Regions from separate parts of the Polaromonas sp. P1_F1 genome, predicted to be linked through region 3. Evidence: predicted binding sites of a transcription regulator. Region 3 holds the regulator's gene; each other region holds the start of a gene.
What was found. Region 3 encodes sigma-54, which starts transcription at its own class of promoters, with help from an activator protein. Its sites were predicted from a motif close to TGGCANGNAANCTGCTTT; they were not measured.

Region 1: AC1DZE_RS13240 (transglutaminase family protein) is a predicted target of sigma-54. The motif match lies at 2,366-2,383, and genes of this name have one in related genera.
Region 2: AC1DZE_RS21375 (formate/nitrite transporter family protein) is a predicted target of sigma-54. The motif match lies at 2,346-2,363, and genes of this name have one in related genera.

The regions. Positions count from the first base shown of each region.
Region 1 covers NZ_JBFUBJ010000004.1:216,540-220,672, reverse strand. Annotated here, with positions in the region: partial or broken gene AC1DZE_RS13260 (hypothetical protein) at 13-114, shown strand; gene AC1DZE_RS13255 (hypothetical protein) at 382-858, shown strand; gene AC1DZE_RS13250 (hypothetical protein) at 861-1,286, opposite strand; gene AC1DZE_RS13245 (ComEC/Rec2 family competence protein) at 1,356-2,249, opposite strand; gene AC1DZE_RS13240 (transglutaminase family protein) at 2,512-4,133, shown strand, end outside.
Region 2 covers NZ_JBFUBJ010000010.1:88,465-92,597, forward strand. Annotated here, with positions in the region: gene AC1DZE_RS21365 (ketopantoate reductase family protein) at 1-389, shown strand, start outside; gene AC1DZE_RS21370 (alkaline phosphatase D family protein) at 488-2,083, opposite strand; gene AC1DZE_RS21375 (formate/nitrite transporter family protein) at 2,523-3,335, shown strand; gene AC1DZE_RS21380 (bifunctional protein-serine/threonine kinase/phosphatase) at 3,407-4,133, shown strand, end outside.
Region 3 covers NZ_JBFUBJ010000009.1:86,781-90,913, forward strand. Annotated here, with positions in the region: gene AC1DZE_RS20305 (THUMP domain-containing class I SAM-dependent RNA methyltransferase) at 1-1,188, opposite strand, end outside; gene AC1DZE_RS20310 (RNA polymerase factor sigma-54) at 1,231-2,766, opposite strand; gene lptB (LPS export ABC transporter ATP-binding protein) at 2,911-3,702, opposite strand; gene lptA (lipopolysaccharide transport periplasmic protein LptA) at 3,717-4,133, opposite strand, start outside.

The sequences.
Region 1 (4,133 bases), on a different contig from region 3:
ACTGTCAGGAAGATCTTTGATCTTGCCTGCAATACGGGCTTCAGTGATCAAGCGATAGCGAATCAACTGAATGACGCACCGACCTTTAACGGAGTCACGTGGGATAGACGCTCCGTTAATCGACTGCTTGAGAATCGGGATGTACTAGGCACGGACGACTACCCGCGAGTCGTTCACGAAAATGCGTTTGAGTGGGCCAGGAAACTGCCTGAATCCGCTGCCAAGGGTGATCCAGATACGGACGACGAGGTCAACAACTTATTGACCGATGTGTGCAAGTGCGCAGAATGCATGCAGACATTGAAATGGCGGGCTGGTCACAGTGACAAGAATCCTCCACATTTAGTTTGTCTGACTGCTTGGGAGCCAGGAACATCAGACATGGAAGCCCAACTAAAGGCGCAGGGAAGCAGCTACCAGAAACACCACGCGGAATTGAAATGGGATTATGGGCAGATTGAGTCGCTGATCTTTCACGTCATGGATGCTGCCACTTACCCGCTCTTTCCCGAGTTACCAGGCACTGATCCAGTTGCGCTGACTAAAAAACTGTACGCGCGCCATGAAGCGCTAAGAGCCAAGGCGGGAGCGAGGAGCCCTAATGAAGAGGTTGAATATCGCGCTGTACGCCTGAAAATAAGAGATGGTTGGGCGCACCACTTGTCGTACCTGTACTTTGATGAGTACGACGACGATGGAAAGAAACCTGTCATTGAGGTTTCGTTGAATGACGGAACAAAACTGACATATCGCCCTGAAGATGAAGATGGGCTAGTGACCTACATCACGAAGCGTCTGCATGCAGGACCTGTAGTGTCAGACGAAAATCCACTGCACGGCTTCAACTTCAAACCGTAGCGTCAAGCGGATTTTGCTGCCCTCTGGCGCATGTACTGCACGTGCATAGCCGCGTAAAAGGTCGGGGCTCGTGCAAGTGCCGCGTCAATCGTTGCGGAGAGATTTGCCACTAGGCGCTGTATCTCTTCAACATCTGCCTGCGCCTTTGTATCCGCTGCCAGCTTGTGCGCTAGATCAAGTTGCTTGCTTTGCAGTACGACGGTGAACAAAATTCCAATAAACGCCAGGAACCCCAAGAATGGGCTTAAGAGGCCGGTATAAAAATCACCGAAATGCGCCCAGACTTCTTGACTTGAGGAGAGTTCAAACCAATGACCAGGAGCGAACTTCCAGAAGTAGAGCCCCAACACGGTCCAATTTGCCAATACGCAAATCACCAATAGTCTGATTATGAATTTGTTTAAGTTCCGTTTTGAGATTGCTTCCATCCCGCCTCCTTTGTTGTGTTATTGATCGAATGTACATCCTGGGTTCTTTGGATTATTATGTTTTGGTAGTTACTTGATACTCATCAAGTGAGCTACGCCCGTGGCACGAAACACATCCCAGTCGGCGCGCTCTATGGCAGCCTGGTCGCCGACCACCAGTGCGGCAATGACACCGGCCAGTTGGCGGTTTTCGATGCGCTGAAAGATCGCTTCGCGCACGGCTTGCCGGATCTGTTCTATGGGGTGCTGCCAGCTGCTGGAAAGTTTCGCCGGCGGTGTGTCGCGCGGGCCGGCACGTACATAGCCGGTGGCCTGGATGCCCTGCTCCCACAGCCAGAGTTCGTAGTCAAAACCAAAAGGATTGCTGTTGCCGTGCGGCGCCTTGAGCCGCACCGTCATCTGCCAGCGTTCGCCGGCGCGCAGGACTTGCGGCTGACGCTGCAGGGCCAGCGCTATCTCGAATGGGTCGGCGTCTTGGGCCGGCACGGCGGGCTCGCGCCCGGCAAAGCCCGAATACCAGCCCAGCATGACGTGCGGCGGCAAGGTGACTTTGCCACCATTGAGGCGGGCAGATTCCACGGCCAGGCGAAAGCGCACGCCGTCTTCTCCGGGTTGCGGCATCGCCAGCACCTGACCCGTGACCTCGATATCGCGGCCCTCCAGCGCCGGATCGAGCGCCGCAGTCAGGAAAACGCCGGCACGCCAGCCCGTGAGGCCCACACCGAGCAAGGCAGCGAGGGCAAAGGCCGAAACCACCCTGCCCCACGAAGGAAGGCGCAGCCTGCCAAAGCGCAGGTACAGGCCAGCCAGGGTGCAGGCCAGCAGTGCCATGGCGGCATATACCGGTTGCGGCCACAAGGCGGACTGCTGCAACTGCAAGGCAACACCCGCAATAAAACCGGCAAACACCGGCCCCGGGCTTGCCGCATACAGCCGTGCCCCGGCCGATACAGGTCGATTCAAACCCCGCCTCCCCTTTGAACTGTTTTTATGCACTGACCGCTTTGAGCTTAACGGGAAAGCGCGGCAGGTAAACAACAAACAGCGCCAAACAGCCGGTTCACACTCAAGAGACCACGTGGCGCAGCTCTTGCTTTCAGAAATGCCACCAAATCCGGGTAAGCTGTTTACACGGCGTTCCTGAGACCGCAAGATGTGGCGGTCTGTTGAACGTATTTTCCTGAGGGCGTGATTGCACGCCCGTTCCTTTAAAAGCGAGGTTGCCTTGTCCATCCACGTCGCCCTGAGCCACATCACGCATTACAAATACGACCGCCTGGTCAAACTCGGCCCCCAGGTCGTCCGCCTGCGGCCTGCGCCGCACAGCCGCACACAYGTACTGTCGTATTCCCTCAGGGTTGAGCCCGCCGGCCACTTCATCAACTGGCAGCAGGACCCGTTTGCCAATTACCAGGCCCGGCTCGTGTTTCCAGAGCCGACGCGCGAGTTCAAGGTCACGGTGGACCTGGTGGTGGAAATGGCGGTGTTCAACCCGTTCGACTTCTTCCTGGAGCCCGCCGCCGAGGAATTCCCGTTTACCTACAACGCGCTGCAGGCCCGCGAACTGGCGCCCTACCTGGCCACCCAGCCGGCCACGCCGCTGCTCAAGCGCTACCTTGAAAAAATCGACCACACGCCCAAACGCACCATCGACTTTCTGGTGGGCCTGAACCAGGGCCTGCAGTCGGACATCAAATACTCCATCCGCATGGAGCCCGGCGTGCAGACGCCTGAAGAAACCCTGCGCCTGGCCTGCGGCTCCTGCCGCGACACCGGCTGGCTGCTGGTGCAGCTGCTGCGGCACATGGGCCTGGCCGCGCGCTTTGTCTCGGGCTATTTGATCCAGCTGAAAGCTGACGTCAAATCCATCGACGGCCCCAGCGGTGCGGAAGCTGATTTCACCGACCTGCACGCCTGGTGCGAGGTGTTTTTGCCCGGTGCCGGCTGGGTCGGCCTGGACCCGACCTCGGGCCTGATGGCCGGCGAAGGCCACATTCCGCTGGCGTGCACGCCCGAGCCGTCGAGCGCAGCGCCGGTCGAAGGCGGCGTCGACAAATCCGAAGTCGAGTTCGAGCACCACATGGCGGTGCAGCGCATTTACGAGTCACCACGCGTGACCAAGCCCTACACCGAGGAGCAATGGCAAGCGGTGCTGGCGCTCGGCGAAAAGGTCGATGAAGACCTGGCGGCCGGCGACGTGCGCCTGACCATGGGCGGCGAGCCGACCTTTGTGGCCACCACCGACCGCGACGCGGCCGAATGGAACATCGACGCGCTGGGCCCGACCAAACGAGGCTATGCGACCGAACTCGTGCAAAAGCTGCGCGCCGAATATGGCGAAGGCGGTTTCCTGCATTTCGGCCAGGGCAAGTGGTACCCGGGCGAGCAATTGCCGCGCTGGGCACTCAGCATTTTCTGGCGCAAGGACGGCCAGCCGATCTGGCAGAACCCGAGCCTCTTCGCCGACGAGCGTCAGCCCTGCAACTACACCAGCGCCGACGCGCAGCGTTTTGTGCAGACACTGGCGGGCAAGCTGGGCCTGGCCACCACCTACATCACGCCAGGCTATGAAGATACCTGGTACTACCTCTGGCGCGAGCGCCGGCTGCCGGTCAACGTCGACCCGTTTGATTCGAAGCTGGACGACGCCATGGAGCGCGAACGCCTGCGCCGCGTCTTCATGCAGGGCCTGGATTCGGTGGTGGGCTACGTGCTGCCGCTACAAACCAAGGAGCAACTCAAGCAACGAAACGCAGGCGCCTCGCCCGCGCTGAGTGGGCCCAAATGGACCACCGGCCCCTGGTTTTTCCGCGAAGAACGCATGTACCTGATGCCGGGCGACTCGCC
Region 2 (4,133 bases), on a different contig from region 3:
TCTCCAGCAATGTGCGCGGCGCGTTGTGGGCCAAACTCATCCTCAACTGCGCTTACAACGCCGTCTCGGCCATCGCGCAGCTGCCGTACGGCAAAACCGTGCAGGGCGAGGGCGTGAAAGACGTCATGCGCGACGTGGTGGCCGAATGCCTGGCCGTGGCAGAGGCCGAAGGCGTGCAGGTGCAGGGCGACATGCACCTGGCCGTGGACAAGCTGGCCGGCAGCATGCCCAACCAGTTGTCATCCACCGCACAAGACCTGGCGCGCGGCAAACCCACCGAGATCGACTACCTCAACGGGCTGGTCGTCAGGCGCGGTGAAGCGCTGGGTGTGGCCACGCCGGCGAACCGGGTGTTGTGGGCGCTGGTGAAGTTAATGGAAGGCAAGTGACGCATTCAGTTGCTGCCGGCCAGTGCACCAGAGCACTGCCGACGCAGCGAAGCTGACTGCGCTACCGCGGCTTTGACGCGGCCTCGTGTTTCAGCCGGTCAGGCGCGTTGCGGCGCCAGTGTCTTGGTGTAAAGCGACGCGCCGGCCAGGTCTTTCAAGGTGACTGTCATGGCCCTGGTTTTCGCGTCGATGTCGACCTGGCCAAAGAACTGCATGCCGTTGGTGGGTGGCGCGTTCACTTCGGTGGGGGCTTTCTGGTACATCACCTGCATGCCGAAGGTGGCGTCGGTTTTGTTGGGCCCAAATCCACCGGCGTTGAGCGGACCCGACACAAACTCCCAGAATGGCGAAAAATCATTGAACCTGGCCTTGGCCGGGTCGAAATAATGCGCGGCGGTGTAGTGAACATCGGCCGTCAGCCACACCACATTCTTGATGCCGGCACGCTTGATCTCGCGCAGCAGGCGCGCAATTTCGATTTCGCGACCCAGGGGGACGCCATCGTCACCGTTGGCGATGGCTTCCCAGCGGCTGCGGCCGTCGCTGTCTTTGCCATCGTCCACATGCAGGCTGATGGGCATGTCGGCGGCGATCACTTTCCAGACCGATTTTGAGCGCTTCAGGCCGTCCAGCAGCCAGGCAACTTGAGGGCGGCCCATAAAGGCGCTTTCTTCGGTTTCGCTGGTTTGCAGGTTATGGCTGTTGGGACCGCGATAGCTGCGCATGTCGACCACAAACATGTCCAGCAGGGGGCCTTGGGGCAAATGGCGGTACACACGCTCACTCTCCACGTCGGCGGTACGGCGTATGGGCGCAAATTCATGAAAGGCCCGGGTGGCGCGCGCCACCAGCAAGGGCACATTCTTTTCGGTGTAACGCTTGTCGGCACCGAAGTCTTTGGAGTCAGACCAGTTATTGGCCACCTCGTGGTCATCCCATTGCCAGATTTGCGGCACTTCAGCTGCCATGCGGCGCACATTGGTGTCCATCAGGTTGTAGCGATAGCGGCCGCGGTACTCGTTGAGTGTTTCCGCGACCTTGCTGACCTCTTCGGTGACCACGTTGTTCCAGAGGGAACCATCAGCAAGCTTGACCTGCGCCGTGATGGGACCATCGGCGTAAATCGTGTCGCCACAATGCAGGAAGAAGTCAGGGTTGACCTTTCGCATCTGCTCGTAGATTTTCATGCCGCCCCATGCCTCGTTGATGCCCCAGCCTTGCCCGGCCGTATCGCCACTCCATGTGAAGCGCACGTCGCGTACAGCCTTGGCCCCTGCGCCGGCAGGCAGACGCAGGTGGCCGGCCACGGCTTCAGACAGCACACGTTCGTTATGCAGGTCTTGCAGCACCACCCGGTAGAAAATTTCCTGGCCCGCCGGCAGGCCCGTCAGGTCCACGCGCCCGGTGAAGTCGGTGTCGTCCATCAGGTAAGGGCCCCGCACGCGCGTGGCATTGGTAAAACTGGCGGTCGTTGCCCACTCGAGCCAAAGGCGTGAAGGCCGGTCGCTGCGGGTCCATATCACCGCGCCGTCCGCTTTTGGGTCGCCACTTTGAACCCCGTGGGCCATTTGGGGCCGCATGGCTTCGCGCGTGATGAGGGCAGGGGCTGACTGCGCCTTGGCGAGGCGGGGAAGCACCATGGCCGAGCCTCCCAACACGGCAGCAGTCGAATTAACAAATTGTCGGCGATCCATGGGTTTCTCCAGAAAAAGTAGTGGCGTTGGAGCGCCTATTCTTTTGGCAGGACATGTCAGCTTCATGAATCATCTGCCCGTCGAAAAGCTGTGGTGCTGCCGGGTGCGCATCGTCCAAGCCAGCGCCTGGGTGGCCAGACGATGTAACGGTTGGCACCAAAATATTTGTCAATGGCGTTGAAATGCACAAATTTGGGGCGACGCAATCGCCTCCGCAGTGCCTCCGGGGGCCAGCAAGGCCGGATCCGCGGTGTTTTGCTAGCGGCACGGTATGTGCTTGCATCCCTGAGGTCAGGCTGACGAAGGCCTGCGCAGGGTAAAGCGAGCTTCGCGGTGCCCAATCGATCTGAATGGATAACGGCGTCCACTTCGGTCTTCAATCTTTTTGAAGATCTCGAAGTGGATTTTTTTTTGGCAAAACAGGATTTAGAGGGATCGTATGGCTTATTTAGTGCCTTCGGAATTTGTGACCAAGATGGTGGATGCGGGTGAATCCAAAATCTTCATGTCTACCCGCGACACCGTGATCCGGGCCTATATGGCCGGCGCCATCCTGGCGCTGGCGGCCTGGTTCGCCGTCACCATCAACGTGCAAACCGGCCAGCCGCTGCTGGGCGCCGTGCTGTTTCCGGTCGGTTTTGTCATGCTCTACCTGTTCGGCTTCGACTTGCTCACCGGCGTGTTCGTGCTGTGCCCGCTGGCGCTGATCGACAAACGCCCGGGCGTCACGGTCAAGGGCGTTCTGCGCAATTGGGGCCTGGTGTTCACCGGCAACTTCCTGGGTGCCTTCACGGTGGCCGTGATGATGGCAATCTACGTCACCAACGGCTTTTCGACCGAGCCCAACGCCGTGGGCAAGGCCATCGGCGTTGTGGGCGAGAACCGCACGCTGGGCTACCAGAAGTACGGCGCCAACGGCATGCTCACATTGTTCGTGCGCGGCATGCTGTGCAACTGGATGGTGTCGGCCGGCGTGGTGGGGGCGATGATCTCCACCCAGGTGAGCGGCAAGGTGATCGCGATGTGGATGCCCATCATGCTGTTCTTCTACATGGTGTTCGAGCATTCCATCGTGAACATGTTCCTGTTCCCGTCCGGCCTGCTGCTGGGCGCGCATTTCACCATCATGGACTACCTGATCTGGAACGAAATTCCGACGGTGCTGGGCAACCTGGTGGGCGGCCTGGCCTTCACCGGCTTGACGCTGTATGCCACGCACATTAAAACCGGACCGTCACGTTCCTTTAAATAATCTGCTTTCAAAACAAAAGCTCCCGCGCATGCAAGATACAAAGATGCGCGGGGGCTTTGCCGGTACCCCACATGTCCAGTGAACTGAAGATATCGGCAGGCCAGTATTCGGACAAGGGCCGCAAGGAAACCAACCAGGATTTCCACGGCATCTATGTACCCAAAGAGCCGCAACTGAGCGCCAAGGGCATTGCCATTGCATTGGCCGACGGCATCAGCAGCAGTGCCGTCAGCGACGTGGCCAGCCAGTACGCCGTCACCGGTTTCCTTGAGGACTATTACTGCACCTCGGAAGCCTGGTCGGTCAAGACATCGGCCGAGCGGATCCTGAGCGCCACCAACTCCTGGCTGCATGCGCAGACACAGAAAAGCCAGTACCGCTACGACAAGGACAAAGGCTATGTGTGCACCCTGAGTGCCATGGTCATCAAGTCGACCACTGCGCATATTTTTCATGTCGGTGATTCACGCATTTACCGCCTGCGCGGCAAGGCGCTGGAACAACTGACCAACGACCACCGTGTGTGGATTTCCCAGGGCCAAAGCTATCTGGGCCGCGCGCTGGGCTTCAAGCCGCAGCTTGAGATCGACTACCAGACCCAGCAGGTGGAGCAGGGCGACATCTTTCTTCTGGCCACCGACGGCGTGTATGAACACGTCAGCGAATACGACATGGCCGGCCTCATCCACATCTGTGCCGACGAGCCTGGCGGGCTGGATATGGCAGCCAAGTCCATCGTCGAAAAAGCCCTGGAGCGAGGCAGTGGCGACAACCTCACGGCACAAATTGTCCGCGTCG
Region 3 (4,133 bases):
TTCTTCGCCCCAGGCGTTTTGTGCCTGCTCGCGGCCGGGGTTCGCCGAGCGGTCGCGCGATGTCTCGAAGGCGGGTTCTTCACGTGTGTCACCCCGATCACCGCTGTCCCGGTTCAGCGGCTGGCCAAATTCGTCGATGGGCTGGTTGCGGTGGTCCTGCTGCACGCGTCCTTCGGCCTGTCCTTGCTGGCGGCGCTGGTCGCGCCCCTGCACGCCGGTGATGCCGGCCACACCTGCCACATCAATACGCTCGCCGTAAGGCGGATTCACCAGCATCACGCCCGAAGGCGCGGGCGGCATGCGCTGCAGGGCGTCGCCGCCGCGGAATTCCACCGCATTGGCCACACCGGCACGCTCGGCATTGCGTTCGGCAAAGTCGACCATGCGGAAAGACACGTCGCTGCCGAACACCGGCGCTGTAGGTTCGGTGATGGCGGCTTCGGCCTGGTCGAGCAGGCCGTCCCAGACATGGCCCTGGAAGGGCAGGTATTTCTGAAAGGCAAAACGGCGGTTGATGCCGGGCGCAATGTTGCAGGCGATTTGCGCGGCTTCAATCGCGATGGTGCCCGAGCCGCAGCAGGGGTCATAGAGCGGCACGCCTTCTTTACAGAGCTGATCCCATCCGCTGGCGGCAATCATGGCGGCGGCCAGGGTTTCCTTCAGCGGGGCATCACCCTTGTCTTCGCGCCAGCCGCGCTTGAAGAGCGGCTCGCCCGAGGTGTCGATGTAGACCGTGACGGTGTCCGTCGTCAGGTGCACGTAGACGCGCACGTCGGGCCAGCGCGTGTCGACGCTGGGCCGCACGTCGTCGAACTTGGCGCGAAAGCGGTCGGCGATCGCGTCCTTGATCTTCAGCGCCGCGAAGTTCAGGCTTTGCAGCGGGCTGTGCTGGGCCGTGATCTCGACCTTGAAGGTCTGCTTGGGCGTGAACCAGATTTCCCAGGCCACGTTGGCAGCTGCGTTGTAGAGGTCTTGTTCGCTGCGGTACTGGTTGTGCTGCAGCTCGATCAGCACGCGCTGCGCCAGCCGGCTGTGCAGGTTGAGCTGCAACGCGTCGCGCCACGAAGCCTGCAGCTGCACGCCGGCGCGCCAGGCTTTGCCGTCGATCCCGGTGACACGCTTGACCTCGGTGGCCAGCAGGGTTTCGACGCCTGCGGCGCACGGTAAAAAGAGTTGGAGTTGATTCATGACTGACTTTGAGGGGCGGGGCAGCGCGGCCTGATTGGGCGGCTAGAGTGATTTGCGCAGGTTGGCGGGCGCGATGCGGAGCGCCTCGCGGTACTTGGCCACGGTGCGGCGGGCGCATTCAATGCCCTGCTCCTTGAGCATTTCGGAAATCTGGTTGTCGCTGAGCGGCTTCTTGAGGCTTTCTGACGAGACAAATTGTTTGATGAGCGCGCGCACCGCTGTGCTGGAAGCATTGCCGCCGGTTTCGGTGCCGAGTGCGGAACCGAAGAAATACTTGAGCTCGAAAGTACCGAAAGGGGTGCCCATGTACTTGGCCGTGGTCACGCGGGAGATGGTGGACTCATGCAGGCCCAGTTCATCGGCGATTTCGCGCAGCACCAGCGGCCGCATGGCGAGTTCGCCGTGCGTGAAGAAGTTTTTCTGCCGTTCCACAATCGCGCTGCTTACGCGCAGGATGGTGTCAAAGCGCTGCTGGATGTTCTTGATGAACCAGCGGGCCTCCTGCAGGCGCTGCTGCAGCGCCTGGCCGCCCTGGCCTTTGTGCTGCTTGAGGGCATTGGCATAAATGTCGTGCACGCGAAGGCGCGGCATGACGTCGCCATTGAGCGAAACCTTGAAGCCCCGGCCCGATTTGATGACGATGACGTCGGGCACGATCAGGTTGCGCTCCACGTTCACAAAGCGGCGCCCGGGCTTGGGGTCGAGCCGGCCAATCACCGTGATGGCGCCCTTGATGGCGGCTTCGGTGAACCCACACAGGTGCGACAGGCGCTTGACATCGCGCTTGGCCAGCAGCTCCATGGGCTGCTTGCACATGGCAATGGCTGCGCGGGTTTCTTCGCAGTCCTTGCAGTCCAGCAGTTGCAGGCTCAGGCATTCCGCCAGGTTGCGCGCACCGACACCGGCAGGCTCCATGTGGTGCAGCAGCTTGAGCGCCATCGCAAAACGCTGCTCCAGCTCTTCCGCCTGCGCCATGTCATCTCTTGCAAGACCGGCCGCGAGCGACGCCAGGCTGTCTTCAAGGTAGCCGTCGTCGTTGAGCGATTCAATGAGGAAGTGCAGCGCGGCGCGATCTTCCTCCGACAGGCGCAAGCTCAGCGATTGCCGGTGCAGGTGGTCCTGCAGCGACTCATGGCTGCCCGTGAGGTCGGAGGCCTCGGCTTCGCTCTCTTCATTGTTGTTCTTGCGCGCCGGTGCGTCGCTTCCCCACTCGCTGTCGTCGGGCGTGGTTTCTACCGTGCCATCGCCTTCCCAGCTTTCCTCGAGCTTGGGCTCCGCACTGACTTCTGCGTCATTCGGGGCTGTAGCGCCAGTCTCGTCTGCGCCGCCAGCTATCGAATCCGTAGCAGATTCAAACTCGCGGCTGTCCTGGCTTACCGGCGTGTTGATGTGCTCCAGCCCAAACTCTTCGCGCACCGCCGTCTCTTCCGACACTTCCAGAAACGGGTTTTCGTCGAGCATCTGCTCGACCTCCTGGCTCAACTCAAGCGTCGACAGCTGCAACAGCCGGATCGACTGCTGCAGCTGGGGCGTCAGCGCAAGATGCTGCGAGACGCGGAGTGACAGGCCTTGTTTCACTGGATTTTCAAATGTGCGGAAAGATAAAACGACATGTCTTCGGCCAGCAGGGGCCGCGGAACTGGCTTCGCCAGGCCGCAGGCGCCGTCCCCAGAGGGGGAGAGGGAGCTACACGAAGTGAGCGACAACAGGGGGGAACCATCTTCACATCTTGAAGTGTTCGCCGAGATAGACTCTTCGTACATCGGCGTTGTTCACGATCTCGGACGGTGTGCCTTGCGCCAGCACATGGCCGTCGCTGATGATGTAGGCGTGGTCGCAAATGCCCAGTGTTTCACGCACGTTGTGGTCGGTGATCAGCACGCCGATGCCGCGCGATTTGAGGAAACCGATGATGCGCTGGATTTCGATCACGGCAATGGGGTCGATACCGGCAAAGGGCTCATCCAGCAGGATGAAGCGCGGCTGGGTTGCCAGCGCCCGCGCGATTTCGACCCGGCGGCGCTCGCCGCCCGAGAGCGCCGGTGCCGGTGAGTTGCGCAAATGATCTACCCGCAAATCCTGCAGCAGCGCGTCGAGCCGCGACTCGATGTCTGCGCGCCCCAGCGGCTTTCCGGTTTTGTCGAGCTGCAGCTCCAGCACGGCACGCACGTTTTCTTCGACCGTGAGCTTGCGGAAAATCGACGCTTCCTGCGGCAGGTAGCTCAGGCCCAGGCGGGCACGCAGGTGAATCGGCATGTGCTCGACCGACTCGCCGTCGATGGAAATTTCGCCTGCATCGGCGCGCACCAGGCCCACGATCATGTAGAACGAGGTCGTTTTGCCCGCGCCGTTGGGGCCCAGCRGGCCCACGACTTCGCCTTTTTGCACGGACAGCGAAACGTCCTGCACCACCTTGCGGCTGCCGTACGATTTTTGCAGACCTTGCGCAACAAGGCGGCTGGGGGTCAGGGCAGGAGCGGCCGGGGCCGCTGAAGTGTCAGTCACCACATCCATCTGTGCAGGTCTTTCTAGTTCTTTTCATTGCCCAGCGTCGTGCTGGGGCGCAGAACCGGGGCGGGGCCTGCGGGCGGCGCCGCGACGGGGGCCGAGGCTGTCGCGCGGGGTGACAGCATGGCGCGAACCCGTCCTGTGGGGTTGCTGGCCGTACGATTTTGCGCGCCCCCATCCACGGTGAAGACGTCGGTGTTGTTGTCGTAAACAATCAGGCTGCCGGTGGTTTCGTCCACCAGGGTGGCGCCGTTGTAGCGGCGCACCACCGCCCGCTTGATGAACTTCACCAGGTCTGCACGGCTGTCATATTCAATGCGTTCGCCTTCGCCTTCGATGTATTCGTCTACGCCGTCACGCTTTTTCCGGTAAAACGCCAGCTTGCCGGGCGCCGCGATGGACACCGCCTGCTGGTAGCCTTCGGGATCCTGCATGAC